Regions from separate parts of the Porticoccus sp. GXU_MW_L64 genome, predicted to be linked through region 2. Evidence: predicted binding sites of a transcription regulator. Region 2 holds the regulator's gene; each other region holds the start of a gene.
The links. The regulator FNR, encoded in region 2, switches genes on or off when oxygen is low (the NO sensors DNR and NnrR bind a similar motif). The targets are predictions, from matches to a motif close to TTGATNNNNATCAA.

Region 1: ACVBEJ_RS08985 (Yip1 family protein) is a predicted target of FNR. The motif match lies at 5,054-5,067, and genes of this name have one in related genera.
Region 3: ACVBEJ_RS02100 (FeoA family protein) is a predicted target of FNR. The motif match lies at 6,082-6,095, and genes of this name have one in related genera.

Annotation. Positions count from the first base shown of each region.
Region 1 is NZ_JBRKJK010000009.1:73,325-83,996, forward strand. It holds gene ACVBEJ_RS08960 (DUF3014 domain-containing protein) at 1-54, shown strand, start outside; gene ACVBEJ_RS08965 (SirB2 family protein) at 186-548, shown strand; gene ggt (gamma-glutamyltransferase) at 555-2,264, opposite strand; gene ACVBEJ_RS08975 (DUF945 family protein) at 2,508-3,827, opposite strand; gene gloA (lactoylglutathione lyase) at 3,852-4,235, opposite strand; gene ACVBEJ_RS08985 (Yip1 family protein) at 4,302-4,904, opposite strand; gene ACVBEJ_RS08990 (sulfite exporter TauE/SafE family protein) at 5,140-5,868, opposite strand; gene ccoS (cbb3-type cytochrome oxidase assembly protein CcoS) at 6,015-6,161, opposite strand; gene ACVBEJ_RS09000 (heavy metal translocating P-type ATPase) at 6,282-8,693, opposite strand; gene ACVBEJ_RS09005 (FixH family protein) at 8,701-9,210, opposite strand; gene ccoG (cytochrome c oxidase accessory protein CcoG) at 9,340-10,672, opposite strand, start outside.
Region 2 is NZ_JBRKJK010000006.1:147-10,818, forward strand. It holds partial or broken gene ACVBEJ_RS05475 (transposase) at 1-2, opposite strand, end outside; gene ACVBEJ_RS05480 (hypothetical protein) at 115-1,305, shown strand; gene fnr (fumarate/nitrate reduction transcriptional regulator Fnr) at 1,387-2,115, shown strand; gene ACVBEJ_RS05490 (OmpW/AlkL family protein) at 2,319-3,014, opposite strand; gene ACVBEJ_RS05495 (class II glutamine amidotransferase) at 3,181-4,029, shown strand; gene ACVBEJ_RS05500 (DEAD/DEAH box helicase) at 4,175-5,512, opposite strand; gene ACVBEJ_RS05505 (BolA family protein) at 5,509-5,817, opposite strand; gene ACVBEJ_RS05510 (LysR substrate-binding domain-containing protein) at 5,863-6,759, opposite strand; gene ACVBEJ_RS05515 (hypothetical protein) at 6,786-6,974, opposite strand; gene ACVBEJ_RS05520 (5-guanidino-2-oxopentanoate decarboxylase) at 7,024-8,607, shown strand; gene ACVBEJ_RS05525 (pyridoxal phosphate-dependent aminotransferase) at 8,841-10,022, shown strand; gene ACVBEJ_RS05530 (sodium ion-translocating decarboxylase subunit beta) at 10,186-10,672, opposite strand, start outside.
Region 3 is NZ_JBRKJK010000002.1:51,248-61,919, forward strand. It holds gene ACVBEJ_RS02075 (DUF3422 family protein) at 141-1,415, opposite strand; gene ACVBEJ_RS02080 (Lrp/AsnC ligand binding domain-containing protein) at 1,823-2,299, shown strand; gene ACVBEJ_RS02085 (HlyC/CorC family transporter) at 2,509-3,804, shown strand; gene ACVBEJ_RS02090 (FMN-binding protein) at 3,891-4,415, opposite strand; gene ACVBEJ_RS02095 (porin) at 4,643-5,926, opposite strand; gene ACVBEJ_RS02100 (FeoA family protein) at 6,171-6,413, shown strand; gene feoB (Fe(2+) transporter permease subunit FeoB) at 6,443-8,785, shown strand; gene ACVBEJ_RS02110 (hypothetical protein) at 8,992-9,822, shown strand; gene ACVBEJ_RS02115 (class I SAM-dependent methyltransferase) at 9,932-10,672, opposite strand, start outside.

The sequences.
Region 1 (10,672 bases), on a different contig from region 2:
CGTAAATTGCAGGCGTATTTACAGCAGTTGAAGGATGAACTTCAAAAAAATTAGTGTCATTGCGAGGAGCCGCAGGCGACGCGGCAATCTCGAATGGCTTGGCAGTGACTTGATGGAGATTGCCACGGCCTTCGGCCTCGCAATGACGGTAGTGAGGGCGAGCTTCTCGCGATGAAGGAAATTTTATGCATTACCTCGCCATCAAACACGCCCACATCAGCTTCGCGATTATCAGCATTGTTTTTTTTCTGATGCGCGCTTTCTGGGCCTGGAAAAAACCGCTGTTACTGCAACAGCGCTGGGTAAAAATCACTCCCCATGTCAACGACACCCTGCTGCTGGCCTGCGCCATTTACCTGGCGGCTACCATTCAGCAATACCCCTTTGTGCACCACTGGCTAACCGCCAAGGTACTGGGTCTGCTGGCCTATATCGGCTTTGGTACCCTGGCCATCAAGCGCGGCAAGCCCTGGGCAGCCATCGCAGCGGCATTGTGTTTTACCTATATCTTTACGGTGGCCCGCAGCCACAACCCCTGGCCGTTTTAAGCCCGCTTAGTACCCCGCCGCCTGGCCATCTTTGCGGGATTCCGAAGCACCGAAATAAACGCCCTTCTCCCGGTCGTAACGAATCGCCTGGTAACCGCCGTAGCCACCGCGGTCGTATTTCACCTTGTGGCCTTTTTCCATCAGCTCGCGCACGGCCTGGTATGGCACCCCGGATTCCACCGCCAGTTCGCCGCCATCGGTCAGGTAAGCCCGTTTGCTGTCTGTGGGCCCGGTGGAGCCAAAGTGCTGCCAGCGCGCGGCATCGCCAGCTTCCTGCAGGTTCATGCCGAAGTCGATCATGTTCACCAACACCTGCACATGTCCCTGGGGTTGCATGCCGCCACCCATCAAGCCAAAGCTGATCAGCGGTTTTCCCGCTTTAGTGACAAACGCGGGAATAATGGTGTGAAACGGGCGCTTGCCCGGCTCATAGGCATTGGCGTGTTGTGGGTCCATGGAAAACAGCTGGCCGCGATCCTGAAAGCCAAACCCCAGGCCGGGCACCACCACACCGGAGCCCATACCCCGGTAATTGCTCTGAATCAGCGACACCATATTGCCCTCTGAGTCGGCGGTGGTGAGATAAATGGTATCCCCCTGGTGCAAAGCGGGATTGCCCGCATCCACCCGCTGAGCCGCCCGTTCGCCAATCAGTTGACGGCGCTCGGCAGCGTATTCTTTGGAGAGCAACCCCGCCAGTGGCAACTGATTAAACCCGCTGTCTGCGTAGAATTTGGCGCGGTCTTCAAACACCAGCTTTTTCGCTTCCACCATCAGGTGCAACAATTCCGGGCTGTTGTGGCCAAGGCTTTTGACATCGTAGCCTTCAAGAATATTGAGCATCTGCAACACCGCGATACCCTGGCCATTGGGGGGCAGCTCCCACACATCGTAGCCCCGATAATTCACGGAAACCGGCTCCACCCAATCGGAGCGATGCTGCTGCATATCCACCTTGCGCAGATAGCCGCCATTGTCGGCCATAAACTGGTGGATGCGGTCGGCGATCGCTCCCTGGTAAAACACATCCCGCCCCTGCTCTGCCAGCAGGCGGTAGGTATTGGCCAGATCCGGGTTTCGAAACAGCTCACCGGTTTCCGGTGCGCGACCATCAAGGGTAAACGTGCTCTGGAAAGCGCCCGGTTGATCCTTCAAACGCGGCACACTGAGTTGCCAGTAATGGGCGATTAATTCACTGACCGGGAAGCCCTGTTCCGCGTATTCAATGGCTGGCGACAAGATACTGGCCATGGGCAACTGGCCAAATTTGCCGTGCAGCTGAAACCAGCCATCCACGGCACCGGGAACCGAGATGGGCAACATGCCATAAGGGGGCAAGCTGTCGCGGCCCAGTTTGTTCAGTTCGGTTTTTAATTGCTGGTAACTCAAGCCCTGGGGAGAGCGACCACTGGCATTAAGGCCATAGAGCTTTTTGTCTTTGGCGGACCAGACAATGGCGTACAGGTCGCCGCCAATGCCGCAGCCGGTGGGCTCCATCAACCCCAGGGCTGCATTGGCAGCGATGGCGGCATCGATGGCGTTGCCACCCTGTTTGAGAATATCCAACCCCACCTGGGTCGCCAACGGCTGACTGGTGGCCACCATACCCTGACGGGCAATCACTTCAGAACGGGTGGTACCCGCCACCCCGGTTACTCTATCCGGCCCCGCCATCACAACACCTCCACAGATTGCCAGCCCACAGATTATTGCCAATCGTTTTCCCGATGCCAATGTCATAATCCACCCCTGTCTGTTTACCAGAAAGTACGATCAGCCCTTCGATTTTATTTTATCGACTCCATTGACGCAGGACTGAATACACTCCCGTCATTGCGAGGAGCGGAGCGACGCGGCAATCTCCTCACTCCTCTGCCACACCGGTCAAGATTGCCGCGGCCTGCGGCCTCGCAATGACGAATAAGGCAAAGGCTTCAAAATTTCCCGGACAGCTCAGCTTTAAAAAAGCGGCGGCAACGGCTGGCCATTGAGCGTGGCGGCGCCGTCTTTCATATCGAATTTTATCTGATAGCCAGTTTCGGTTTTTTGCATCATGGCCACCTGGGGGCCAAGCATGGCACCAAATTGCTGCATCAGGGCATCGCTGATTTCCAGATTCAGGTTGGCGGCCAGTTTTTGCAGCAGGGGTTGGGGGTTGAGCATAACGGTGGTAGTGTCCAGCCCTTCGGCATCCACAGCGATGCGCGCGTTGGCCGTCAGTGGCTCGCCGTTGAGTTTGAAGCTCAAATCCGGGATGGCAAACACCGGGGAATTTTCCAAAAACACGGGCATAACAGCGGTGCTGCCGCTTGCCAGTTGCAGTTGCATCAATTGCGGGTCGGCGGCATTGGCCATGGCATCTTTGTACAGCTGGCCGAATTGCTCGATGGCTTTCAGGCTGATTTTTTCAAAGGCCATATCCAGGTTGAAATCCTGCAATTGCACACCCTGTGCATTCAGGGTTTCCATGGCTACCGTCATGGTCATGCCCATGGAACCTTCCCCATCACTGTCCGCATTGGATACCAGCCTGGCGTTGCTGAACGATGCCATCGGTTCTCCATCGTCGCTGCTGCCCTGGTAAACTTTCATACCCGGTATCACAAATTCCTGGCTGCCCAGCTGCACCATCCAGTTGAGAATTTCCATATCGAAATTCATATGCATGGGTTCCAATACCACGGTAGAACCCTGGCCAGATATTTCCAGCTGGCCGATGGTGCCATTGCCGGTCATGGTATTGGCTTTCAAATCGAAGTCGCCGGTTATATTCATACCACCAAAAGCAATGCGTCCGTTGGCGTCACTGGCTTCAAAAGCCGGCACTTCTGATGTGTAGTGGCTGACACCCAGCAAATCGGTCACTTGATGGTAAGTCACCAGGGTATCCAGGCCGGCTTTTTCTCGAAACTCGCTGACGGCGGGCATATTGTCTTCGTTCAAAGTGCCTGTGGAAGACACCAGGCCAACACCTGTTTCGTCGCCCAGCAACAGCGGACCGTGGACGATGTTCATATCGAACAATAATGACAGGTCGCCGATACCACTGGTGCCGGGGGTACCCGCATACATCGTCTCGTCAATGCCAATGCGCAGCTGGGTAGTGGCGCTGAACCAGCCTTTGTCGTAATTCACCAACTCGGCGCTGTAGCCCGGTATGTCGTTGAGCTGCGCCACCTGTTGCTGCAAACCGTCTTTGGCGATGTTTGCGGTCAGTATGGGGCCGCCCAATACGGCAACCACAACCAGCAGCAAGACAATAACAAGCAGTTTTTTCATAATCCCTATTCCTTGATTAAAACGTTATTTTCCAGACAGCAATTCGATTTGATAACCATCCGGGTCTTCCACAAACGCCAGCACCGTAGTGCCGTGTTTCATCGGCCCCGCTTCCCGTACCACACGGCCACCCACGGCACGGATTTGTTCGCAGGCGGCGTACACATCGGGTACCGCAATGGCCAGGTGGCCGAAGCCGTTGCCCAGGTCGTAGCTGTCGGTATCCCAATTATGGGTCAGCTCCAGGGCGGTATTTTCCGACTCCGGGCCGTAGCCCAGAAACGCCAGGGTAAAACGACCCTCCGGGTAGTCTTTGCGGCGCAGCAAGGTCATGCCCAATACATCGGTGTAAAAGGCGATGGACTTTTCCAGGTCGCCAACCCGTAGCATGGTGTGAAGTAAACGCATGTTCCCCATAACCTATAAAAACGCGAAAGCCGGGCGAATGCCCGGCTCTGTCACTTTTATTACCAATTAACTGTCTACAAACACCGGCATGGCGCCCAGCTCCCAGAGGATGACTGTCGCCCCCAGAATAACCACCGCCAGCACCAGCACCATCATCATCACCGCGCTGGCAAACAGAAAGCCCCGCTCTTCCGGTACGTGTAACAACAGGGGAATGGCCACGTAAAGCTGATAGATCATGTAGCTACAGGCAGCGGTAGCGATAATGATATCGAGCCAGAAAATCGGATAGAAGCTAAATGCACCGGCAATAAACACCGGCGTCATGGCGTAGCCTACCAGTACGTAGTCTTTGATTTTGAAGGAATCACCCCGATAGGTACGGGACATCCAGTGGATGATATAACCCACACCCAACACCGAGCCCACAATCGCCGCATAGAACAGCACCGTCAGTGGCAGTGCGCTGGATTCGGTAATGCGGTACACCTTGTCGCCAATAATCGACCAACCCACCTGGGTGGTTCCATAGTAAAAACCCACTGCGGGAATCAGCGCCATGACAATAAAGTACGGCAGCTGGCGTTTCAGCGCCTCATCGGACAGGTGAGCAATTTTTTTCCACTCCTGGCGAGGGTTAAACAGCAGGCCCGGAATATGGTTGAACATAGGTCACTCCCAACAAACTCGATAGATTAGGATGGCTTTTCAGCACATCGCATTATGATAGTAGTTATTCGGTATTAAATCTCTAGCAAAGGAGAATAATAGCCCTACCTACAACGAGGTAATTATCCACCGGCAGTCAACATCAGCAGTTGACCAAAGTCAACTCGGGAATCACTTTCAGGCCTGAGGTTAACTTGGGCACTGGCGTTTTAACGGAGTGGTCGCACCTCTGACGCTATTCCCAAGGCAGGCAGTGCAAATCCCTTTCGCTGTGGTCCCCGGCCAGCACATGACCTGCGCCGGTCCAGAACACCCAAGCGGCGAATCCCAGCAACAGCAGCGCCATTACCGTGCGCAGGGCACGGTTTTGCAACAGGGCTCTGACCTGATCGGAGAATATGCCACCGGCCAGCATCGCCGGAATGGTCAACAACCCAAATATGGCCATGCCCAATGCCGACCCCGCCGGGTTGCCCGCCGTGGCTGCCAGGGCCAGGGCACTGTACACCAGGCCACAGGGCAACCAGCCCCACACCATGCCCAGCAGCAACGCCCGCCCCGATGTGCGCACCGGCATCAACTTGCGGCCCAACGGTTGCAACAAACGCCAAAAGCCCGAACCCAGCTTTTCCACGCGAATCAAACCGCGCCACCAGTCCGCCAGGTAAAACGCCATCATCACCAGCAACACCGCTGCCAGAGTGCGTAATATCACCATCAAATTGCCGTGCAACTGACCACTGAGCATACCCAGCAATCCCACAAGCCCACCGGCGATGCTGTAACTCACCATTCGGCCCAGGTTATAACTCAACAACACGGGCAACCTCTGGCCAAGAGAGGTGCGCTGCGGGTCCACCGCAAACCCCAGCGCCGCCGCAATACCGCCGCACATGCCCACACAGTGAGCGCCACTGGACACCCCCATCGCCACCAGGCCCGCCAAAACTGCTGTGTCAATCATTCAGGGCACCCTGGTTGCTGCGCGACCTTGCGATGACGTTTGGAGGGAGCCCGTCATTGCGAAGGAGCGAAGCGACTGCGGCAATCTCGAACAATCTGGCAAGGATGTCAGGAGATCGCCGCGCTTCGCTCGCGATGACGGAGCAGTTATTCGTCTTCATCGTCAAACAAAATCCGCTCTGCCTCGCCATCCAGGTCGTCGTACTGACCACTTTTGACCGCCCAGAAATAGACGCCGATGCCAATTAACAGTAGCAGGATGGAAATGGGAATTAATAAATACAGGCTGGCCATAGTTAGTTACCTCACCCGACTTGCCTGAGCAAGAGTGATTGCCTTTGCGTGACCGCTGCCAGCATGAATGCTGGCAACGAGCCTACATGGACGTATATACGGCGTGTCACGCAAAGGCAATCACTCTTGCGTCTTACGACTGGACAACCGCAGCGCATTCAACACCACCACCAATGAACTGGCGGACATACCGATGGCCGCCGCCCAGGGGGGCACCAAGCCCAATGCCGCCAATGGCAGCGCCAGCAGATTATACGCCAATGCCCAGCCCAGGTTTTGGCGGACCACCCGGTGAGTGAAACGGGCAAACGCCAGCGATTGCGGCAGCACGTTTATCTCACTGGACATCAAAATACTGTCCGCGTGAATGCGGGCAATATCCGCCGCATCCCCCATGGCCACGGATACATCCGCACCGCTCAGCACCGGCACATCATTGATGCCGTCACCCACCATCAACACCGGCTGCCGCTGGGCTTGCAACTGGCGCACATGGGCCAGTTTTTCTTCCGGGGAAATCCCCCCCTGCCAATGATCAATACCCAACTGAGACGCCAGCGCCGCCACCGCCACCGGGCGGTCGCCGCTGAGCAACTCCACCTGAACACCACTGGCCTGCAACTGGGCCACCGCACTCGCGGTATCCGGGCGCAATTGATCACGCAGCAGAATCCAGCCAAAAATTCTCGATTCACTGGCCAGCAACAGCCAGACTTCACCACCGGAGGGCGCCTCTGGCAATTCGTCGCTGCGCCCGAACAACTCGGTAATGTATTGCTCGCGGCCAATGGCGTAGCGCACGCCATCGACAATACCGCTGACCCCGGCACCGATGCGATTATCGATGGATGTGGCCAGCAAACCGCCACCGCAGTCATCAAAGGCACGGGCGATGGGATGGCGTGAGCCCGCCTCTAACGCGGCGGCAATAGCGAGTATTTTCTGCTCTGGTGCACCACTGCGGGACACCACTTTCACCACTTTCATTTCGCCGGTGGTGAGGGTGCCGGTTTTGTCGAACACCACTCGTTTGATTTTCAGCAACCCGTCCATCACATGACCCCGGCTCACCAGCAGGCCGCGCTGACGCAAACCCTGAGTAGCCACTGCCAGCGCCGTGGGAGTAGCCAGAGACAACGCACAGGGGCAGGTAACCACCAATACCGACAAGGTGATCCACAGGGCTTTTTCCGGAGCCTGCTGATACCAGTACCAGGCCACTGTTGCCGACACCAGCAACACAAAGCCGACAAAATAACCGGCCAGGCGATCCGCCAGCGCCAGCTGGCGGGGTTTTTCCAGTTGCGCGCGAGCCACCAATTGCAAAATCGCCGACAGGCGAGTGCGTTTGCCCACCGCCTGCACTTCGATCAGCAACGGGTTTTCGCTGTTCACGGTACCGGCACTCACGCTGTCGCCACGCCCCTTCTCTACCGGGCTCTGCTCGCCGGTGAGCACCGCTTCCACTACATTGCTGTGGCCATCCACCACCTGACCGTCGCAGGGGATGATGTCGCCGGGGGCCACTTTGACAAAGTCCTTGGGCTGCAAGGCTTTTACCGGCACCGACTGTTCACCGTCGCCATCCACCCGCCGGGCCACCGGCGGCAGCAACTGCCCCAGGCCCTCCATGCGCTGCTCGTTGCGGTGGCGCACCCGCATTTCCAGGTAGCGCCCCAGCAACAGGAAAAAGGTGAACATGGATACCGAGTCAAAATACACCTCGCCGGAACCACTGACTGTGGCCCAGACGCTGGCCAGGTAAGCGCCGCCAATGGCCACCGACACCGGCACATCCATCACCAAATGGAAGGCTTTTACACTGCGCCAGGCGGCCTGGAAAAATGGCGCCGCCGCAAACAGCACCACCGGCGTAGCCACCACCAGGCTGACCCAGCGCAGCAGTTGCTGCCATTGTTGTTCGATACCATCAAACGCGCCCGCGTACAGGGCAATGGCCAACATGCCCGCCTGCATCATGCCGATGCCCGCCACCCCAAGGCGTTGCAGGGCACGGCTGTTTTCCCGCTTGCGGCTGTCGCGTATTTCTTCGTCCCCTGCCGGGCGTGCCCGATAGCCAATTTCCAGCAATGCGCCGAGCAATCGACTGAGCGGCACTTGATTGTTGTCCCAGGACAACCAGCAGCGATGGGTGGTGACATTAACCCGCACTGCCGTGGTGCCCTGAATACGCTTCAAATGGTGTTCAATCAGCCAGGAACAGGCGGCACAGGTAATGCCTTCGACCAACAATTCCACCTGTAGCTGGCCATTGTCCAGGGTGTGGACAAACTCCTCCTGAACTTCCGCCAGATCGTAGGCGGCAAAGCGCTGCTCGTCGCTGTCTTCCGGGCGGGTTTGTTGCTGGGAGCGGTATTTGTAGAAATTGCTGAGACCACCATCGACAATGGCGGTGGCCACCGCCTGACAGCCGGGGCAGCACATGGGCTGCTCAATGCCTTCGATGGTCACCGGAAAATTCACATCTGGCGGCACATCCAGGCCGCAGTGGTAGCAGCTAGTGGTCACCATTCAAAGGTCACCGGGTTTCGGCGGCAAGTATGGTTCCCTGGCTGCGCTCAAAGTCGATCTCACCATTAAGACGCCAGGGCGCATCATCGCCAGCAGGCAGCAGGCGCAGCAGGTAACGGTGCTTCAAGCGTTGATCCAGCTCACCCCGGTAACTGCCCTGCCCCCGTTGTTCAAGCACAATATCCCGGTCGTTGTCCGCTTCCATGGGGTGCATCAGCTTCAGGCGCAGACTCTCTGGCTGAACCTCGCCAGACAGGGTGACGCTTACCAGGCCACCATCCAGGTTAAAACTCACTTCCGCCAGCATGTGCAGTTCGCTGGCGCGGGTATCCTGCTCCAGGCGCTGATTGATGGCCTTGCCGTCTTTGTAGTAGTTGTCCACCACCATGTCGTCGGCACTGTGCAGGGCCAGACGCACCGTAAGAATAGCGGCCACCACCACAATGGCGGGCAGGCCGATAATCAGCCAGGGCCAGAATTGTTGGTACCAGGGTTTGCTGTCGATGGTTTTTTGCATGATGTGTACTGTTTAGTAAGATTTACCGTCATTGCGAGGAGCGAAGCGACGCGGCAATCTCCATACATCACTGCCACACTGGAAAAGATCGCCGCGCTACGCTCGCGATGACAGGTGTATTCAGAAAAGCTACCGCGGCCCGAGAAAACGACTGTCCTGGGTATCTGTTATCTGGGGGTCGTCAATGGCTTCGATGGTAAACGCCACATCCGCGTTAGGCACTCGCAGGGCCAGCGGATCGAGGCGCAATTTTACCAGCGTGTGATGCACCTCGCCCTCTTTAACGGTAATTTCACGGTGGCCCTTGAAATCAAAGTCGTAGTCGCCGGTCACCACAATGCGGTAGGTGCGGTCCTGTGTGTCCATGTTGTTGATTTTCAGGGTGTAGGCGTTTTCCAGCTGGCCGTCATTGGTAAAGCGGAACATGGCATTGCGGTCGCGCTGCACGTTGATTTCCACCGGTATACGGGTGGCCATGGTGTACACAAAGGCAGTGGCCATGATCAAAACACCGGCAATATAGCCCAGCAGTTTGGGCCGCCAGATGCGTACTTTTTTCTCTTGCAGGGCGGTTTCCGTGGTAAAGCGGATCAGCCCGCGGGGATACTCCATCTTGTCCATGATTGCGTCGCAGGCATCCACGCAGTAACCGCAGTTGATGCACTCGTATTGCAGGCCATCGCGAATATCGATACCCACCGGGCACACCTGTACACAGAGGGTGCAGTCCACACAATCGCCAAGCCCTTCGGCTTTGTAGTCGGCGCCCTTTTTACGTGGCCCACGGCCTTCACCGCGCTTGCTGTCGTAGGACACCAACAGGGTGTTTTCGTCGTACATGGAGCTTTGAAAGCGGGAGTACGGGCACATGTATTTGCACACCTGCTCGCGCATAAAGCCGGCGTTTAGGTAGGTGGCACCGGCAAAAAACAGAGTCCAGAACACCGGTTGAAATTCGGAACTGAAGGTAAATAAATCAACAGTCAGTTCGCGAATGGGGTTGAAGTACCCCACAAAGGTCAGCCCGGTGGCAAACGCGATGGCAACCCAGATGGCCTGGGTACCGCCCTTGCGCAGCAGTTTGTCCATGTTCCAGGGGGCGCGATCCAGTTTGATGCGTTTCAGGCGGTCGCCCTGACAAAGATTTTCCGCCCACATAAACATCAGCGTCCACACGGTCTGCGGGCAGGTAAAGCCGCACCACACGCGCCCTACCGCCACGGTCACCGCAAACAGCGAAAAGGCGGCAATAATCAACAGCCAGGCCAGCAGCATAAAATCCTGCGGCCAGAACACCCAGTGAAACACGTAGAATTTGCGCTCGATCAGGTCGAACCAGACAATCTGGCGGCCGTCGAACTGTATCCAGGGCAACAGGAAATAAGCACCCAGCAGCGGCAGCCAACTCCAGCGTTGCAGGTTGGAAAAGAAGCCTTTTATCTTGCGGGTATAAACCTTTTCT
Region 2 (10,672 bases):
CCGCTTGAACCAGGCAAAGCACATGGAGGTAAGTTCCCTCCCCTTGACCCATATCATGTTGCCGACAGCCGACAGCCCGTAAGGTCACACTACCGATGTCCGCGCTGACCTGCCATGATTCCTCAACCGTCCACCCCACAACTGGCTGCTATTCCCGTCAACTACCACTTTGTGACCAATCCCCCTGCCTGTCACAAACCTCTGGAGCGGATACAGTTGTCGGCAGACCGAGGGGAGTTTGGCCTTTCGTTTTCGATCAACGGCAACGATTGCCAGCAACAACTGGAATTATTGCCCCGTGAACTGGCCCTGTACAAACAACAATTGAGAGACACAGCCGTCAGCCAGATATGGCTTACCGGCGGCCAGCTGCACAACATCGCCCCCGCCGACCTCACCTGTTTCTGCTACCTGATCAACAATCACCTGCGCGGCAACACCCACAAGGCCATTTATGGCATCGAAATAAACCACGACCATATTGACCCAGAAACCCTTGCCCTGCTCCACGGCCTGCATTTTCGCCGCCTGAAAATCCGCTTCGACTACAGTGCGGAACTGGACAAAGGGGGCTGGATGCAGCGGGTGGACAACACCATATCCACCCTGGACAACGCCGGGTTCAGAGATATTATCTGTCAGATCAACCTGGCAAATTTCAGCGGCCCCGATGCCCTTAATCGCCTGCTGCTCAGCCTGCAACTGTACAACCCGCAACAGATTGAACTGGTGGGCATACCGGAAGACTCGGCGCACGCCCCTATTGAAAGCCAAAAGACCTACCTGAACCTGCTCAAACGCGCTCAACAAAGGGGCTATCAAATATTGGGCAATCAAGTGCTGGCCGCCCCCGACAGCCGTCTGCAGCATTTATATCAGCAGCGGAAACTGCGCTTTACCCCCTGGGGTTACTGCTCTGATCAACTGACAGGCTGGCTGGGACTGGGTTTGTCTGCCCAGGGCAATACCGGCAACCTGTACTACCGCAATTGTGGTGATCTGAATTGTTACCGCACAAAACTGGAAAATGGCTCCCCACCCCTGCACTGGTACGGCCAGCTGCCGGAGCAGCGGGCTGGCACGGAAAGCATCGTGCAGTCCCTGCTGTGCTACGGCGAAGTCAGCAATGATCAACTGACCCGCCTTGCCGGTGATGGCCACCAGCACGCCTCTGCTGCCATAGCCCGTGCCTGCGAACGCCTGTGGCTGGAACCGAATCAGCAACAGTGGCAATTGACCTCATCAGGCCGAGTGGGGCTGCGGCAGCTCCTCCGGGACCTTCAGCAGACAACTCTCAAACCATAGCCAGTCAATTGGCAGGATAACGGTTGGTGAACACGGAATTACCCCCTATAATTCCCTGCAAATCAACACTGTGGACGCCAGATGAATAATCCAGCCGTAGACCAGAAGTGCCCCCACAGCCAGGTGAGCTGTGGCGACTGCCGTATGAACGCCCTGTGTCTGCCCCTGGCACTGCAAAATGACGAAATCGACCGTCTGGATAACATCGTGCAGCGCGGTCGCCCCTTCCACAAGGAAGACCACATTTACAACGCTGGCGGTGATTTCAAATCCGTTTACGCGGTACGCAGTGGCTGCATCAAGTCTTACTACATCAACGACGATGGCCAGGAGCAGGTCACCGGTTTTCACCTGCCGGGGGAGATTTTTGGCGTCGATGGCATCGGCCACAGCCGCTACGTAAACTCTGCTATTGCCCTGGAAACCTCTGCCATCTGCGAAATCCCCTTTTCCCGGCTGGAGGAATTGAGTATGCAAATCCCCTCCCTGCAACGGCACTTTTTCCAGCTGATGAGCCGGGAAATCACCAACGACCAGCAATTGATCACCCAACTCAGCAAAAACAGCGCTGAAGAGCGCATTGCCACCCTGATACTCAGCATCTCCAGCCGCAACGCCCGCCGCAAACTGTCCAGCACCCAAATTCGCCTGCCCATGTCACGAGCAGATATTGGCAATTATCTGGGCCTGACTGTGGAAACCGTCAGCCGGGTATTCAGCCGCTTCCAGAAACAGGAAATTCTGGCGGTGGATAAAAAGGAAATTGAAATACTGGATGTGGATAAACTGCGGGAATTGTCGAACGGCTAAACACTGAACGAGATTGCCACACGGCGATGACGGATTACTTTTCTCCCGTCATTGCGAAGGAGCGGAGCGACTGCGGCAATCTCCATCCAATTACGACATTCTCTCGATCCCTCTGTCACACCAAACGAGATTGCCACATCGCCTACGGCTCCTCGCAATGACGAAAATGTGGTTCTTACTGCGTCATTGCGAGGTAAGCGATTTCAGAACTTGTAACCCACCGAAATCATAAACACCACCGGATCAATATCCACTTTCTTGGCCAGCGCGCCCAGACCCTCAAGCTGGAAAGTGGCATCCGCGTCGATATCCGCGTACCAGACGCCCGCATTCACCAGCCAGTTGTCATCGATGCTGTAATCCACACCCACCTGGGCAGCAATACCAATGGAATCGTCAATATCCAGTGTGGTTGGCGCCACACCTTGCAAGGTGCTGGATGCCTGCTCCGAGAAGAACAGCGTGTAATTCACACCCAGGCCCACGTAGGGCTGCCAGGCACTGCTGTTATCCATAGGGAAGTACTGCACACTCAAAGTCGGTGGCAGGTGTTTGGTGCTGCCGGCGTTGATAACGCCAAAACCCAAAGCGCCGGTATCCGAGGTAATGTCGTGCTCAAAGGGCGTGGCAGCCAGCAATTCAATGGCCCAGTTGTCGGTGAGCATATAGGTGGCGGTAATGCCAAAAGACTCGTCGCTTTCCACCGATGCTGAGGAATTTGCAATGTCTGCACCGTCCAGCGCCAGGGGGCCGCTACCGCTGCCCGGTTGTACCGATGCAACACCGGCACGGACAAAAAAATCACCGGCTTCGTGAGCGGTTGCAGCGGTGGCGCCCAGTAACAGAGCACCCCCCAGAGCGGCGTTGACAGCCAGTGACAGAGCTTTGCGATTTTTCATGGTTCTTTCTCCAGAAGATGATCAATATTTCTGGCGTCATTAAACTGCCGATAGGAGTTTTGGTAATTGATCTGGATTAAAAACCCGCTATAAAAAGTACTCGAAAGAGGTACAAATATTTTCACTTTTTAGCGGTCAAAGGCAGGAACAATAACAGGAGAACTGTATGTGTCGTTTTGCGCTTTATCTGGGTAATCGGTCCATTCCTGTGAGTGCCCTGGTGACGGAACCGGAGCACTCGCTGATTCACCAGAGCTACCAAAGCCGCGAACGCAGCGAGCCGCTGAATGGCGATGGCTTTGGCGTTGCCTGGTACGCGGATAAAGACCCGCAGCCCGCCCTTTTTAAAGACATATCCCCCGCCTGGAGCAATACCAACCTGCGCCACCTGGCCAGGGTCACGCAAAGCCGCTGCATTCTCGCCCACGTACGCGCCGCCACTGCCGGGCTGCCAGTGACCTACACCAACTGCCACCCGTTTGCCGAACAGCAGTTAAGTTTTATGCACAACGGTGAGTTGAGTTGCTTTACCCACAAGCGCCGACAGTGCCTGGCCATGCTGTCCGACCGCGCTTATCGGGTGATCAAAGGCACTACTGATTCGGAATTTCTGTTCGCCTTGTTTTTGGACAACTACTGGCAGCTGCAGAACGACGAGCCATTACAGCGGCTGCAACGGGCCATAACAGCCACTATTCAACAGACCAGGGAGTTGTGCGATAAAAACGACTACGGCACCAGCACCCTCAATCTGGTGGTTGCCGACGGCAGCCGGGTTGTGGCCAGCCGTTACACCGATGGCACACCGGAAGAAGCCAATTCGCTGTACGTGCAGTGCGGCGGCAGCTATTGCTGCAAGAACGGTCATTGCAGTATGGAAAGCAAAAATGACCAACACCGTGCGGTGATTATTACCTCGGAAGGGTTAAACGATGATCCGCAGTGGCAGCAGGTGCCGGTAAATTGTTTGGTGACAGTGAGCGATGGGCTTGAGGTGGAGATAACAGAGATTTAGGGTTGCAGATTGCTCAGATTCTAATAATGCGGCACAGGGATATGCCGCCGCTGGCGAAGCCAGCGCAAGATCAATAAAATCAAGCACTTCCGCGCAAGTGCGTTACTTTCTTTTATGTGAAAGTATTGCCGGGTTAATAGTCGGACTACTTTTTACGTCGCAGCGGTGTAAAGCCTTCTTCTTTGGTGCTGTCGTGCAGCGGTTTTTTCCCTGTGCGGCGTCTGGCAAGCGGTTTTTTAACACCACCGGTTTTGGCACTTTTCTTTGCCAGCTTTTTCTTTTTGCTACCCGCCGCCTTGCCAGAGGCCTTGAGTTTTTTGGGCCCCTTGTATTTACCGGTCAGCCCTTCCACCGTGCGGCGTTCAAAACGGATTTTCAGATAGCGTTCGATGGAGGACATCAGGTTCCATTCGGTGGAGGTAATAAACGATATCGCCGTGCCCTGCTCCCCGGCGCGACCGGTGCGGCCAATGCGGTGTACGTAGTCGTCACCGCTGCGGGCCATATCAAAATTCACCACCAGGCCAACCCCCTGCACATCCAGGCCGCGAGCCGCCACATCGGTGGCCACCAGCACGTCCAGTTGACCGCGACGCATTTGCTGCATGACGTGGTTGCGTTCGTCCTGCAACAAGTCGCCGTGCAAAATACCGGCGCGCAAATCGCTGTTGTACAGCCAACCCGCCAGTTTTTCCGCCCCCGCTATGGTGTTGGTGAACACTACAGTTTTTTGCACATTCTCCTGGGCAAGCAGTTTCAGCAGCAGTTTTTGTTTGTGCTCGATGTCATCCGCCAGCACAATTTGCTGCTGAATACTGCTGTGGCGGGAGCGCACATTGTCCACGGCTATGGTCTGCGGGTTATTCAGCACAGCATCCGCCACTTTGCGAATACCGCGATGCTTCAGAGTTGCCGACAGCAACAGGGTCTGGCAATCCGGATTACAGGCATTGGCAATGGTCAGCACATCGTCGCTAAAGCCCATATCCAGCATGCGGTCGGCTTCGTCCAGCACCAGCACTTCCAGATCGGAAAAATCTGCCGAGCCTTTTTCCAGGTGTTCGAGAATGCGCCCCGGCGTGGCGATAACAATTTCCGGATTTTTGCGCAACATGGCTTTTTGAAAGCGAAACTCCTGGCCACCGGTAATCACATCCGCCTTCAGGTGGGTCATTTTTTTCAGCTTGATGCAGTGCGCCAACACCTGCCGCGCCAGCTCCCGGGTGGGGGTCAATACCAGCGCCCGAGTGCCGGTTTTGGGAGCATCGGTTTGCAAAAAGCGTTGCAACATGGGCAGCAGAAATGCGGCACTTTTACCACTGCCGGTTTCAGCGGTAACCAGCAAATCATCGCCTTTTAAGGCGGCGGGAATTACCTGTTGCTGCACCGGGGTGGGTTGCTTGAAGTCCTCTTTGTCCAGCGCCTGCAACAAGCGGGAATCCAGGCCATGGTTTTCAAACGCTGCAAAGCTGGAGTCGCTCACTTTTCGCCCCCCATACAATTTGGCGATGCCGGTGCCTCACCACTGCTGGCCCATTCCTCAGGGCTAAAGGTATGCAGAGCCAGGGCATGCACACCGGCAGCCAATTCATCCGCCAACAGTGCGTACACCGCCTGATGACGTTGCACCGGGCGCTTGTTGTCAAAGTCCTGTGTCACCACTACCACCTTAAAGTGGGTTTCGGAATTCGGCGGTACAGCGTGCATATGGCTTTCGTTGAGCACTTGCAGATGCTGCGGCTGGAATTCAGCTTGCAGCTTTTGTTCAATGATATGTTGTACAGACATGAGCGGGTTCAGGGCAGCGCCTTTTAAGAAAAAGAAAGGCGCGCATTATACATGTTGTTCCGGCTCTGCCAGCCATCGGCGCAATTGCTGTATGGGCAGTCGAGCGGATTTTTCTTCCGGCACTGCCAGGTAGTAAGCCTGGTCGCACATCAAATCGGCGCTGCAAGCTCGCACCAGTTGTTGGCCGGCCAACTCATCACGGACAAAATAAGACGGCAAAACCGCCACTCCCAACCCCTGCAATGCCGCCTCCAGCAACAGCTGGAAATACTCAAGCCTGGGGCCCGGAAAGTCATTTATCTGGTCGCTGCTAAAGCCCGATTTTTGCAACCACAAATGGGATGAAGATAACTCCCCGGTCTGGTGCAGCAACGGCAATTTGGCAATATCCTTGCGCTCGGTAAAGGCTTTGCCGCCGGTTTTGGCCAATAGCTGCGGCTTGCACACAGCCAACAGGGTTTCGGTCATCAGCAGTTGGCTTTGCAAACCCGGCCAGTGGCCACTGCCAAACAAAATAGCCAGGTCGTAATCCCGCGACGCCCCGTAAATCCGTGCCATATCCGTATTCAATTCGAATTCTACCGGGGGTTGCTGGCCGCCTTTGCCCATACGGGGCAACAACCAGCGGCTGACCAGGGCGGGTTCCACCGCCAAAACCAGAGGCCGAACCTGGCCACTGGCGGCGTCCCGGGAAATAGATTCCAGCCTATCCAGCAAAGGCTTTAGCTCCGCTGCATAACTCGCCCCTTCTACAGTCAGGCTTACCCCCTGCTTGCTGCGCATAAATAGTTGCAGGCCAAGGAACTGTTCCAGATTCTTGATTTGGCGACTTACCGCGCTTTGAGTCAGGCACAGTTCATCCCCGGCTTTGGTAAAACTCAAATTCCTGGCGGCGGCTTCAAAGCATTCCAGGGACATCAAGCTGGGGATATGTCTACTCATACTCGTTTACCGCTATAAATCGCACACTACACTGTAAGCATGATTTCAATATTGCTTGCTGTGACCGTATGCAGCATGGATGCTGCATCCGAGCCTACAGGGATGTACTTGCGGCGTGTCACAGCAAGCAATATTGGAATCATGCGCTTACGGAGTGCAACATTATCCATGACTTTTTGGAATGACCCTACCACAAACAATCGCTTGCCCGCCATGCTCGCTTCGCTAAAGTAACCACACCTGAAACTTCTCCGGAAACAAACCATGGCAACTTGCGGTGAATTACTGGCGAAATACTTGGAGGCCTACGGCATCGATACCGCCTTTGGCATTCCCGGCACCCACACCATCGAGCTGTACCGTGGCCTGCCACAAACCAACATTCGCCACCTTACCCCCCGCCACGAACAGGGCGCGGGCTTTATGGCCGATGGCTATGCCCGAGTCACCGGCAAGCCCGCCGCCTGCCTTACCGTATCCGGCCCCGGCGCCTACAACATCGCTACAGCCATGGGCCAGGCGTTGCAGGATTCCGTACCCATGCTGGTGATTTCCGCCGACAACAACAGCTGGGAAAAAGGCCTTGGTGAAGGCCGTTTGCACGAAACCCGCAACCTGCAAGCGGCCATGGCCGAGTGTTCGGTGTGGAGCCACACCCTCAGCCGCCCGGACGAACTGCCCAAAGTGATGGCTCGCACCTTCGCCATTTTTGCCAGCCAGCGCCCCGGCCCGGTGCACATCAGCGTACCGCTGAACGTGATTACCGCCAACGCCGATCATGTAGCGCTGGAAACCTGGCCGCTGCCCAGCCGCCCGGCTCCTTCCAATCTAGCCTTATTTGAAGCCATCCCCCTGCTAAACAGCGCCCAACGTCCGGTTCTGGCTTTAGGCGGTGGCGCTGCTGATGCAGTGCAGGCCATTCGCGCACTGGCAGAAAAACTGGATGCCCCGGTAACCCTCACCCACAATGCCAAAGGGCTGTTACCACCGGGCCACCCACTGTTGGTCAACACCAGTCCTTCTTATCAGCCGGTTCGCGAGCTGTATCAAAACGCGGATGTCATTCTCGCGATCGGTACCGAATTCAGCGAAACCGATTACGACTTTTTCTTTAACGGCGAATTTCATTTAGGCAAGGCCAAGCTGATACGCATCGATATCGACAGCACCCAGCTTACCCGCAATGTACGCCCGGATGTGGCCATTTGCGCCGATGCCCGCCACGCCATTGGCGGCCTGTTGCCCCTGATGGATCTGACGGAGCGCAATGGCGCAAACCGTACTGCACAGGTCAAAAAACAACTGGCCTCACTGAACCACAGTGGCTATCAGGCCTTTCTGGACAGCATCCAACAAGCCCTGCCCGGCGCCATCCTGATTGGCGACTCCACTCAACCCGCGTATTTTGCCGCCGCCCAATACGACGCCCCGGCACCGCGCCGTTTTGCCAGCGCCGCCACCGGTTACGGCACCCTGGGCTACGCCCTGCCCGCCGCCTTTGGCGCAAAACTGGCACAGCCGGAATTACCGGTGGTGTGCCTGATTGGTGATGGCGGTTTGCAATTTACCATCAACGATTTATCCACTGCGGTGGAAGCAGAAATTCCTGTGGTGGTGTTGGTGTGGAACAACCAGCGCTACGAAATGATCGCCCAGAATTTTGAAAGCGCGGGCATGGAGCCCATCGCCTGCGACATTCACACGCCGGACTTTTTAACCATCGCCAAAGGCTACGGCTGCCCGGCATACCGGGCTCGCAATCTGCAAGAACTGGGTGAACAAATGCAGCTGGCACAGCAACAAAAAGTGCCGACGATTATTGAAGTTTGCGAGAAAGATTTTATTTGATTTGTTTGACGTTGGAAGTTGGACGTTCGACGAATGCCGAATCGCACTTTTGTCCAGCATCCAACGGCCAGCATTGAAACGAAGCTTGAGGCCAGGAATACGCTACTGCTTGCCGTGACACGCCGTGCATACATCCCTGTAGGCTCGTCGCCAGCATCCATGCTGGCCACGGTCACAGCAAGCAGTACCGCATTCCAGGCCGGTGCCCAAGTTAAACAATAAACGGACAAAATATGACCTTTGAAACCAAAATCAGCGATGTAGCCAAACGCCTGGACGGTGATGCCAGCGACGTCTGGGCGGTGCACGATAAAGCCTGCGCCATGGCCTACAACGGTGACGATGTGATTTTGCTGTCGGTGGGCGACCCGGACCTGGACACCCACCCGGACACCATCGAACACGTTGTTGGCAAGCTGCGCGAAGGTCGCACCCACTACTCCCCCAGCAATGGCGAAGACAGCCTGCGCCGCATTATCGCCGATGTGGAAGACCGCGCCGCCCGCCGCCCCTGCTCCGTGGACGAAGTGCTGATATTCCCCGGCGCCACCAACGCCATATACGCGGTTATGCGCACCCTGCTTAATGAGGGAGACGAAGTCATTCTGGCGGAGCCCATGTACATCGGCTACCACGGCATTTTCGACAGCATTGGCGCCCGACAGGTACGCATACCCCTGAACGCCGCCGATAATTTTTCTCTGAACATGGAAAAACTGAAAGCCGCTGTCACCGACAAAACCAAGGTGATTTTTATCAACACCCCGGGAAATCCGGCGGGCAATATGCTCAGCGAAGCGGAGCTGCGAGAGTTGGCAAATTTCAGCTACCGCCATAATATCTGGCTGGTGAGCGACGAAGTGTATTCCATGATCACATTCAAAGAACGCCACAGCTCCCTGCGCAGGGCGGCTGAACGATTGGATAACATTATTATTATCGACGGCCTGTCAAAATCCCACGCCATGACTGGCTGGCGTATGGGCTGGACCGTGGCACCGGAAAGTATCAGCAAGCACCTGCTGAATTTCTCCGCCTCCACCATCTTCGGCTGCTGCCAGTTTGTGCAAGACGCCGCCGCCTACGCCCTGCAAAACGATTCGCAATATATGGAAGAAATGCGCAGCGAATACAAAACCCGCCGCGACTACGTGTGCCAGCGAATCGCCAACATACCCAAATTGAGCTGCCCTACCCCGGATGCGGGCATGTTTGTGATGATGGACATCAGCGCAGTGGCCAACGATGGCCAGGACTTCGCCCACCGATTGCTGGACGCGCAAGGGGTATCGGTATTACCGGGTATTGGTTTTGGTGAGGTGACGCGCAATTTTGTGCGTATTTCGTTGGCGCAACCCATCGAAATTTTGCAACCAGCGTTTGATCGGATTGAACGCTTTATTACTGATTTATAGCGTACCCGTAGCCCGGGTAAAGCGCAGTGGCACCCGGGAACACAGCTCAAACAAAAAACCACCCCGGGTTTCGCTGCGCTTCACCCGGGCTACTGGCTACTGGCTACTGTAAGTGCGCAATGCGCACGCTCTGTTGTCTGTAGCGCGAAGCGCGTCCTATCCCTTACCCAACCATCGACAACATAACCCCCGCCGCAACCGCCGAGCCAATCACACCGGCCACATTGGGCCCCATGGCGTGCATCAGCAGGAAGTTGTGGGGGTTGGCTTCCAGGCCCACTTTGTTGGATACCCGCGCCGCCATGGGTACGGCGGACACACCGGCGGAGCCTATCAGTGGGTTGATGGGGGTCTTGCCGAATTTGTTCATGGCTTTGGCCATCAGCACGCCGCAGGCGGTGCCGATGCAGAAGGCCACCATGCCCAGAGCCAGAATGCCCAGGGTTTCGCCGTTGAGGAATTTATCCGCGCTCATTTTTGAGCCCACACCCAAACCCAGGAAAATGGTAACGATGTTGATCAGCGCGTTCTGGGTAGTATCGCTGAGGCGCGCCACCACGCCACATTCCTTCATCAGGTTACCGAAACAGAACATGCCCAACAGGGGTGCTGCACTGGGCAGGAACAGGGCCACCAGTACCAACAGCGTC
Region 3 (10,672 bases), on a different contig from region 2:
GACCCCTCTGCCATTTCTGAATGAGATCGCCGCGCTTCGCTCGCGATGACAGGGCGATGTTAGGTAGCGCTATCGGTTTTGATTAAATCAAAAGATATTATATGTATCAAATATTTTGATTTGGCAAACTACCCACTACCTTACCCAACACCGGCCTTTTTCTGCATCCGCCGCCGCACCCACCACACCAGCAGCATCACCAGTGGAATAGAGGCCGCGCGGATACCGGTAGGGTTTCCGATCAGGCCGGCACTGTGTAATGCATCCATTTCGTCGAACAGCAAAGACAGAAAGTAATAGCTGATAACAACCACCGACAACCCTTCCACCACCTGCTGTAATTTCAGTTGCAGGCTGACTCGCTTGTCCATGGACTCCAGCAGGTCCCGGGACTGGCGTTCCATATTGACGTTAATGCGGGTGCGCAGCAGGTCGTACACCCGGGTCAGGCGTGCAGACAGGTCCTGATGCCGCAGGCGCACTGCCTCACAGGTGCGAAAGGCCGGTGTCACCCGTCGGCCGGTGATGTCTTCCAGGGTCATGCGGTTGCCATGGCGCTGCTCCCGCAACTGTTGCAGGCGATCCATGGCCAGGTGGTAATAGGCGTCTGTGGCACCCAGGCGGTAGTTGATTTGGGAAGAAATGTGTTCCATTTCAAAGGACATGTCCGACAACCGGTCCAGCAGTTGTTCTTCATCTTTGTCGCCCCGCTTCAGGGCTGCCATGATTTCCGTGAGCCCTTCGTCCAAGCGGTTCAGTTTCGGCGCGGTGGACTGGGCCAGGGGCAAACCCAACAGAGCGAGCTTGCGGTAGTTGCCCATTTCCAGAAGCTGCTGGGCCAGTAACCCGGTGCTGCTGCGGTCCAGGCTGCAGTCCTCCACCAGCAGGTGACCGCAACCGTCTTCGTGAATGCGGAAGTTGGTCCACACCCGAGCCGCGCCATCCAGCAATTCGCTGCAGGCGCAGTGGTCCAGGTCGAAATAGGCCTGCAGGCTCTGTTCATCGAGGGCTTCGCCTTTTTCCAGCACCGCCAGCTTCATGCTGCGCAACAGCAGGCCCGGCAATTTCCCGGCCCAATCCGACGGCAGTTGGCTGGGCGGTATATCTAAAAAAGGATCGCCAAATGGCCCGGACACGTAAAGGGTATAGGTGGAAAATTCCGTATGCCGCTCCCAGCGCAGCACCGCATCTTCCAGCTGCAGGGAAAAATGTTTCTCGTCTCTGCCCGGCGGGGTCTGCCGGTGCAGCCTGCACAGTTCAGCAACATGCCGATATTCCTGCTCCCGTTCCGCCTCCGTTACCAACATCAGCATATGGTAGGCCCGGAAAGGGCCGGTCAGCACCGGGTAGTTGCGCGCATGCAGTTCTTCACTCAACACATGGCGCAACTGGTGTTCGTTAATGGGTGTGGTCATATTTACGGTTATCCGTTTAGATATGGCTGATTTTTATTTCAGTGCAGAATCATTACTGTCCCGCGAACTCGAACAACATGAATTGGGTATTGCTTGCTGTGACACGCCGTAGACCCATCCATGGGGGCTCGAGGTCACATCAAACAATACCCAATTCATGTCTGCTGCAGACCTAAACTCTTTGACGGCCTTATTTTTCCTGTGATTCAGGGATAAAGGCTCAAAGTTTATGGGACAGCAATGGTGCAGAATAGAGAAAAATCAACAGCAGATGCTGGCGAAATTTACGGGTTTGACGGCACAAAATAGGGCGAATCGACGTACCCACAGCAGGGTGTGCTGACCACGTAGTGATCAACCGGGGCTTTTGCTATGCTTTTGAGATATGACTGGTTACGCAATCATTTATGAATAACAAATCACAAACACTAGACAGGATCGACCGGAAAATTCTCGATATCCTGCAACGGGAAGGCAGAATTGCCAACAACGAACTGGCCAAACGGGTCAACCTCAGTCCCTCACCCTGCCTGGAGCGGGTTCGGCGGCTTGAACAAAACAACTACATTCTGGAATACGTTGCGCGCCTCAACCCCGAACTGCTGGACGCAGGCATGGTGGCCTACATCGAAGTCGCCCTCACCAACACCACCGCCGCCGATCTGGAGCTGTTCAACCGCGCCATGGGCGAACTGGATGAAGTGATTGAATGCGCCATGGTTGGTGGCGGCTTTGACTACCTGATCAAGATACGCACCAAAGACATGCACAGCTACCGCAAATTCCTCGGCGAAAAACTCGCCACCATCGAGGGCGTTGCGCAAACCCACACCTACGCGGTGATGGAAGAAGTAAAGTGCACACACAGGCTGGTGCTGGATTAATATCGTTTGTCCCAACCCCTCTGCCACACAGCCAAGATTGCCGCGGCCTTCGGCCTGGCAATGACGAGAGGTATTTCCCGCCATTACGAACGCAGCTAAGCACGATTACCCTGGGGCGGTTTCAGGATGTGTGGTCAGGATATGGTTGACCTGCCCACAGGGTTGCCTCAACATAGCTACCCCATAACAAACAAAGGTTCATCCTTACTTTGGACGCGACCCCCCTGTGGCTATTGTGTAGCCTGTTGGCCTTCCTGCTGCTCTGTTCCGCATTCTTCTCCAGCTCTGAAACCGGCATGATGGCGATTAACCGCTATCGCCTGAAACACCTGCAAAAAAAACACCGTGGCGCGCGCCGGGTCAGCCAGTTGCTGGAGCGCCCGGATCGTTTGATCGGGGTGATTTTGATTGGCAACAACGCCGTCAATATTTTTGCCGCCTCCATCGCCACCATTATCGCCACCCGACTGTGGGGGGATGCGGGGCTGATTATCTCAACCGTTGGCCTGACTTTTCTGGTACTGATTTTTTCCGAGGTAACCCCCAAGACCATTGCCGCCCTGCACCCGGAAAAAGTCGCCTTCCCGTTCAGTGTCTTGCTCAAACCCATGCTCACTTTGCTGTACCCGTTTGTGTGGTTGGTGAACTACCTGTCCAACGGCCTGGTGCGGCTGTTCGGTGTTGACCCGAACAAAGCCAGTGACGACGCCCTGAGCAAAGACGAGCTGCGCACGGTGGTGGACGAGTCCGGCTCCAATATTTCCGACGACAACCAGGGCATGCTGCTCAATATTCTGGAGCTGGAAGACGTTACCGTGGACGATATCATGGTGCCCCGTAACGAAATTTACGGCATTGACCTGGAAGACGACCTGGACACCATCACCGACCGCATTGTCACCAGTGAATACACCCGGTTGCCGGTGTACGAAGACAACATTAACGAAGTGTCCGGGCTGCTCCACATTCGCAGCGCCAGCCGCCTGCTGCGGGGCAACGCCGGGGAAATGAGCAAAGAGGCCATCAAGCGTTTTGCCACCGAGCCCTACTTTGTGCCGGAAAATACGCCGTTGCACACTCAGTTGATGAACTTCCGCCGCACCAAACACCGCACTGCACTGGTAGTAGACGAATACGGTGAAGTGCAAGGGCTGGTGACTCTGGAAGATATTCTGGAAGAAATTGTCGGCGAGTTCACCACCAATCAGGCAGAAGAAGCCAGCCAGGATATTGTGCCGCAGAAAGACGGCACTTTTATCATCGACGCCACCGCCACCATTCGCGATATCAACAAGGCAACGGACTGGGAATTGCCCACCGACGGCCCCAAAACCCTCAACGGATTGGCCATTGAGCAGCTGGAAAACATTCCCGATGGTAACGTCTGTTTTATGGTGGGCAACTACCGTTTTGAAACCGTACTGCTGGATGAAATGAAAGTGATCAAACTGCGGGCAAACCGCATACTTGGCGCAGGGGATCAAGGTGATGAGGATGCTTTGTAGCGGAGCTATTGAATGGAGATTGTCGCGTCGTCCTGCGGACTCCTCGCAATAGGTTTAGAAGTTTAACCAGGCAGCAACGATACCCTTTACTCGTTAGCCAGATGTTTTTTACCTAATTGACTGTGAAAAAACAGCGCCAGGGTAGCGACTTTTTTTACCGCCCGAACGGACAAGGTTGCACCGGTGATGCCATCTATTGAGGAATCCAGGCGGTGACGTTTTTTGTGGCTTAACCGAACGCCAACAAACTGATCGGTAAAAAACGGGTAGCGCACTTCCCAGCCCCGGCTTTCGCGAAACTCTAGAATCTTTACCGCTTCAATCGCATCTTCACAAACCACTACACCAATGGTAATCGGCCGCTCCTTGCCTATTTCATCCAGCACCCAGGCGGTGCGCTGGCCACTTTGCCAATAGCGCACCCGCAAACCGGCAAAGCGATGCCCCAGCACAGACTCCACCGCACGGCGCTGCTCGCCATTGAGCCACAGCATTCCGGCCGTGGGCTCTGTTTCGCTGAAAACATCAGACACAAATTCACTGGCACTGATGCCCTTGGCCGCACCCAGGCACGGCAAAAGCGACAGTATTACCAGGGCAATCAATTTCATAAGCAATTCTTAAAAATGCCAAAAGGGGCGCATGCGCCCCTAGTAGTGCTGCAAGTTATAATTTTGCCGGGTACAGTGCCCACAGGCCTTTTCAGACACGCTGTGAATACATCCTTGTACGCTCGGTGGCCGCTATCCTTGCGGCCAACGGTCTGAAAAGGCCTACGGGCACTTCACCAGTACATTCGACAATATTAAATTGAAAGACTACAAGGGGATGTTAACAATCAGTCAAACGACCAACCAATACCCAGGTTAAAGCCGTCCAGGTCATCGCCGTTATCCCGGTCATTTTCAAACTGGATATCGCCTTTCAACACCACTCTGTCGGTCAGCCAGTAATTCGCCCCGACAAGAATGCGGCGCTCTTCACTGGTGTTGTCGTTATCGCCTGCGGTTTCGTCCACCGATTCATAGCGCGTGAACAAACCAAAGTTTTCAGTGAGTTTGTAGGAAGGTTCAATATACCAGCCCTCCTGCTCGTCGCGACCGACTCCACCCAGTGCTTCAATTTCATCATCAATATCCCACTGGGCGTACAGGGCACGCAGACCAAAGGGGCCATTCTGGTAGATAGCGTGCGTCTCTGTCAGCAAACCGGAAATGCTCGGCCCGGAAAATGCCGGGCGACCCAGACGGGAGTTGCCGATGTTGTCCTGAATCAGATCACTTTGATAGTGCAGCGCCAGGCCCAGCTCCAGGCCCTGAATACCGGTAAATTTGATGCGACCGGTACTTGCCAGCTCCTCGGCGTTGGCACGGGAACCACCCTGACGACTGCTGCGAACACTGAAGTTGCTGGCCAGTTGCAGGCCTTCGTGAACAGCAAAATCGTAGCTCCAGCCGGGAGACAGCTCACCTTTGAATTTAACGCCATTTACCCGGTAGGTGGTTGGGATAATGCGGGACTCGATACGGTTGCGCTCTACCCCGTAGAAAGTCTCCGGTTCGTGGGTTTCGTTAAGAATACCCACGGGCACCAGATGCAAACCCGCCAGCACGCTGTGCTTGTCGGCGTAGTCCCATTCAATGTATGCCTGTTCCAGCTCCACTTCACCAGCACCGGCTGTATTGGTGTGCTCCACTTCCAGTTCGGAGAAAAAGCGCACGTCTTCAGTAAATTCGTGGCCCAGATAAGTCACAAAGCGCTGCACATCAATTTCTTTGTTGGGGTTGCTGGGAGATGCATTGTCGGAACGCTGGGTACCGTTGTTGTACAGCACCTCACCATAGGCGCCAATGCGGGTTTTTTCGGCCCAGCTCGCCGCTCTGGATACCGGCGCTACCACCACCTGCTCTACCGCTTCGGCAGTGGCAACCACTTTCACTTCCGTCTCCTGAAGCTGCTGGTCGGTTTCGTTGAGCTTTTTCTTCAATGCGTTGATTTCGGCATTTTGCTGCTGAATGATCTTCCACATTTCTTCCAGGGGAGGCAGGGATTTATCGTTTTCAGCAACAGCGGTGGCGGATAAGGCAGCAATGGTGACTGCAACCAGGCTTTTCTTGAACATCTTCAGTACAACTCCTTGATAAGTAGTGGGCGTTGGGCCCTGTTTTTAATATGACCGCAAATATACCTTAATGATAATTATTATCAACTATAAAATGAAAATAATTCTCGATTGATATAGAATCGCCATTAATTCATAGTCGCAACAAAAAAGAACTGACCGAGATCAATCAAACGCTATCGGCGGGCATCGACACAGCCGCTATACTGCGGGCCTTGATGTATTGCACTCACAACGGATCAACATGAACAAACCTTTGCATTTTCTGGCGGACCTGGCCATTGGCGAGCGCGCCATCATTCGCCACTACAACGGCATTGATGCCGACTACCGAAATCGCTTGATGAGCCTGGGGCTGACTCCGGGCACGCCCTTCTCCATAGAACAGGTAGCCCCACTGGGGGACCCCATGGATATTCAAGTCCGGGGCTTTCGCCTGAGCTTGCGCCGCGCTGAAGCGGGCAGTATCCAGGTAGAAAAACTCTAACCTTCACCTATTTGCAACCGATAAAATCCATGAAACGCGCTTTTACCCTGGCCCTGGTTGGCAACCCCAACTGCGGCAAAACCACTCTTTTCAACGCCCTGACCGGCACCCACCAAAAAGTGGGCAACTGGCCCGGGGTAACCGTTGAACAAAAGTCCGGCAGTTTTGACCACGGCGATACCAGTTTTGAGGTAGTAGACCTGCCCGGCACCTATTCCCTGCACGTCACTCACGACAGCGACTCCATTGACCAACAAATTGCCCAGCAATATGTGCTCGACAGCAGCGCCGATTTGTTGGTGAACATTATCGATGCCTCCAGCCTGGAGCGGGGCCTTTATCTGCATACGCAATTGCGCGACGCCAATGTTCCCTGCGTAATTGCCCTGAACATGATCGACGTGGCAGACCAGCAAGGGGTGCATATCGACCCTTACGCTCTGGCAGAAAAGCTGGGTGTTCCAGTGGTACCCATTGTTGCCAGCAAGCAGGAAGGCATTGGCACCCTTGTGGATGTAATCATCAATAAGCTGCGTACTGTGGAGCAGGAAGAAAACGCGCATTCCAATGACAGCCACATCACCCTGGAAACCGGCCTGGAAGTCACCATTGCCGCCATCGGGCAATTGCTTGAACAGCGCCAGCACAACAGCAATCGACTGCACATTAACGCACTGTTGGAACGGGACGCCCAGGCAACCGCCGCACTGTCCGAAGACCTTGCCACAGCGGTAGAAAAAGAAATCAACCGCCTTGAACAACAGCACGGCACCAGCGCCGCCGACCTGTTGATTCAGGCGCGCTATCAGTGGATTGGCGAACAGGTGGAAGGCGCACAACACCGGGACGATGGCACCAAACTCACCTTCAGCGACCGCCTGGATAAAGTTCTGCTCAATCGGGTACTGGCATTTCCGATTTTCCTCGCGGTGATGTACCTGATGTTCCTGTTCACCATTCACCTGGGCAGCGCGTTTATCGACTTTTTTGACATCGCCGCCGGCGCCATATTCGTGGACTTGCCGCGACAGCTGCTCACTTTTTTGCACCTGCCCGAGTTTATGGTGGCTCTGGTGGCCGACGGTGCCGGCGGTGGCGTGCAACTGGTGATGAGTTTTGTGCCGGTGATTGGCACCCTGTTCCTGTTCCAGTCGTTTCTGGAAAGCAGCGGCTACATGGCCCGGGCCGCCTTTATCCTCGACCGCATGATGCGCTCTATCGGCCTGCCGGGTAAGTCTTTTGTTCCCCTGGTGGTGGGTTTTGGCTGCAACGTGCCATCGGTGATGTCCGCCCGCACTCTGGACTCCCAGCAGGACCGCCTGCTCACCGCGTTAATGGCGCCATTTATGTCCTGCGGGGCGCGGCTTACAGTGTACGTGCTGTTTGCCGCCGCGTTTTTCCCGGTTCAGGGGCAGAATATTGTTTTCGCGCTGTATCTGATCGGTTTGGTGTTGGCAGTGCTCACCGGATTTCTGGTGCGCAAGCGGTTGATGAGCCGGGATATGACGCCATTTATTATGGAGTTACCCAACTACCACGTTCCCACGTTGCGCGGCTTGCTGACAAGCACCTGGCACCGCCTCAAGGGGTTTGTATTGCGGGCGGGCAAGGCCATTGTCGCGGTGGTGATTGTACTTAACTTCCTCAATTCCATCGGCACCGACGGCAGCTTTGGCAACCAGGATTCGGAAAAATCCGTACTCTCTGCCATCGGCATGAAAATCACTCCGGCGTTCGCCCCCATGGGCGTGAAAGAAGACAACTGGCCCGCCACCGTGGGTATTTTCAGCGGTATTTTTGCCAAAGAAGTGGTGGTCGGCACCCTGGATTCCCTGTACACCAGCATGGCGGGCGCAGACAACAGTGAAGATGATGCCGGCACTTTTGGCGAGAAGCTGGGCGAAGCCGTGGCCACCATTCCCGCCAATCTGTCAGAGTTGGGCGGCGCCTTTGGCGATCCGCTGGGCATTCAGGTGGATGACATGAGCGACCAGGCAACAGCGGCCGCTGAACAGGAGGTGGAACTGGGCACCCTGGCTCTGATGAATCAGTTATTCGATGGCCGTATTGGGGCGTTCGCCTATATTCTGTTTGTACTGCTGTATATGCCCTGTGTAGCCACTCTGGGCGCTATTTACAAAGAGGCCGGCGGCTTCTGGGCCGGGTTCTCCGCCATCTGGAACACCGCCATTGCCTACACCGCAGCGGTGCTCTGTTACCAGTTGGGCACTTTCAGCGCCCACCCCACCAGCTCGTTGATATGGAGCGGCGGCGCGGCCCTGTTTATGGTGGCCAGCTACCTGGTGCTGATGCACTACGCCCAAAAACAAACCCAAAACAACAACCTGATTCCGGTGGTTAACATACGTTGATGGGCTTCCAATTCAGGGTACTTCTAAAAATAGTGATATTTTCGCGAGAGCAAGGCGGTGGCGCACGCAGACCCGCAGTGTATAAGGCATACATGAGGACTCGCCTTTCCATAAACAAACAGGGACACCAACGCAGCTATCGCGGAAATAGTGCATTTTTAGAAGTGCCCTTCATTCTGCTTTTCACCCTTGCGACCTGTGGGACATTGAACGCCCTGGCCGATACTCGGTGCGCCCCTTTCCAGTGGATTACCGACACCGACGGCAGCGAAAAAGCCGCCATGGTGGTACAGGCTTTAATCAACGGCAACTCCGTTGATATGCAGTTTGATACCGGCTCCGATGTAAGTGTATTTTACGGCCCGCAACCGGCACTGGACTCCGGCCTTGCCATTGCTGAAAAAGTTGGCGGCCAACCTGCCAGCGCAGCCAGGCTGTCCATTGGCGAGATGGATTTTGGTGAGCAGGAATTTCATATCAGCGACTATCCTTCCGCTCAGGTAGCGGGACGAATTGGCTTGCGCACACTGTTGGACAAAATTGTCCAAATCGACTATCCGGGCCAACAGATCTGCTTGTTGAGCAAAGCCCAGTACCACCTTTCCCGCAACCAGATTCGCCAGGTCCCCGCCCGGATTCGCAGCAGCAAACTGTTTTTAACCACCGAGCTGAATGGCCACAAAGAACAGCGCTTTTTTTTCGACACCGGCGCCAGCATGTTTGACCTGTTGCTGGACAAACCTCAATGGCAACAGCTGACCCAGCGCAGTGGCAGTGAAAACAACAACATCAGAATAGAGGGTTGGGCCAACGACCAGTTGGTAACCACCATTGGCGCACCGTTAACTGGCAGCTTGAAAATTGGTGATATCGACATCCACAGCGCGCAGGTTTACTTCACACGGGAGCGCCCCAACTACTTTGCCAACTTGCCCATTGATGCCGATGGCCTGTTGGGAAATTCGCTGTTTTTTGACAAAAAAGTGATTCTCGATTTGCGCAACAAACGCACCTGGTTTGGGGTGTTCAAGAAATAACACCGTCATTGCGAGGAGCCAGCGGGCGACGCGGCAATCTCCATCAAGTCACTGCCAAATTGAACGAGATTGCCACACCGCCTGCGGCGGTTCGCAATGACAATAATGTTTAAGCAGGCATCTGATAAACCAATACCTTCAACCCCCTACCCCTGTCCGCTTCCGGAAAATCCGGGTGCTCCGCCAAACGCTCTATAAATTTGGCCTGTGGCAATTGTTCGTCAAAGGCGTTTTTCAAGAATTGTTCATCGAGATTGGGGTCGTTAAGGCAGGCCAGAATTTTGCTGCCCGGCGACAGCACTTTCACCAAATGCCGCAGTAAACGAGGGTAATCTTTTTGCGCCACAAAGCTGCCTTTCTGAAAACTCGGCGGATCGAGAACTACCCAATCGTAGGGGCCGTTAACCGCGAGTTTTTTCCAGCTTTTGAACACATCCATTTTTAAAAAACGTGCGCCGCGAATGTGGTTGAGCTGATGATTGCGCTGGCCAATGGCCAGCGCTGCCCGGCTCATGTCCACGTTCACCACTTCGCTGGCACCATTGGCCAGGGCCACACAGGACAGTGCGCAGGTGTAGGCGAACAGATTGAGGCCGCGGCCGGAGGCGTGTTGTTCCAGCCACTGACGGCCCGGCTCCATATCCACAAAATAACCCAGGTTCTGACGCTCCCCCAGGTTCAATTCAAAACACAGCCCGCTGCGATGGGCATAGAACGGTGGTTCCGCCACAGGCCCCAGCCATTCGCTGTGCAATTGCTGGCGGTAGCGGTATTGCACAAATACCGGTACCTGCAACTCAATCAAATGCTGCCGCAGGGAATCCAGAAGATGTTGTGGGGGTTGTTGATA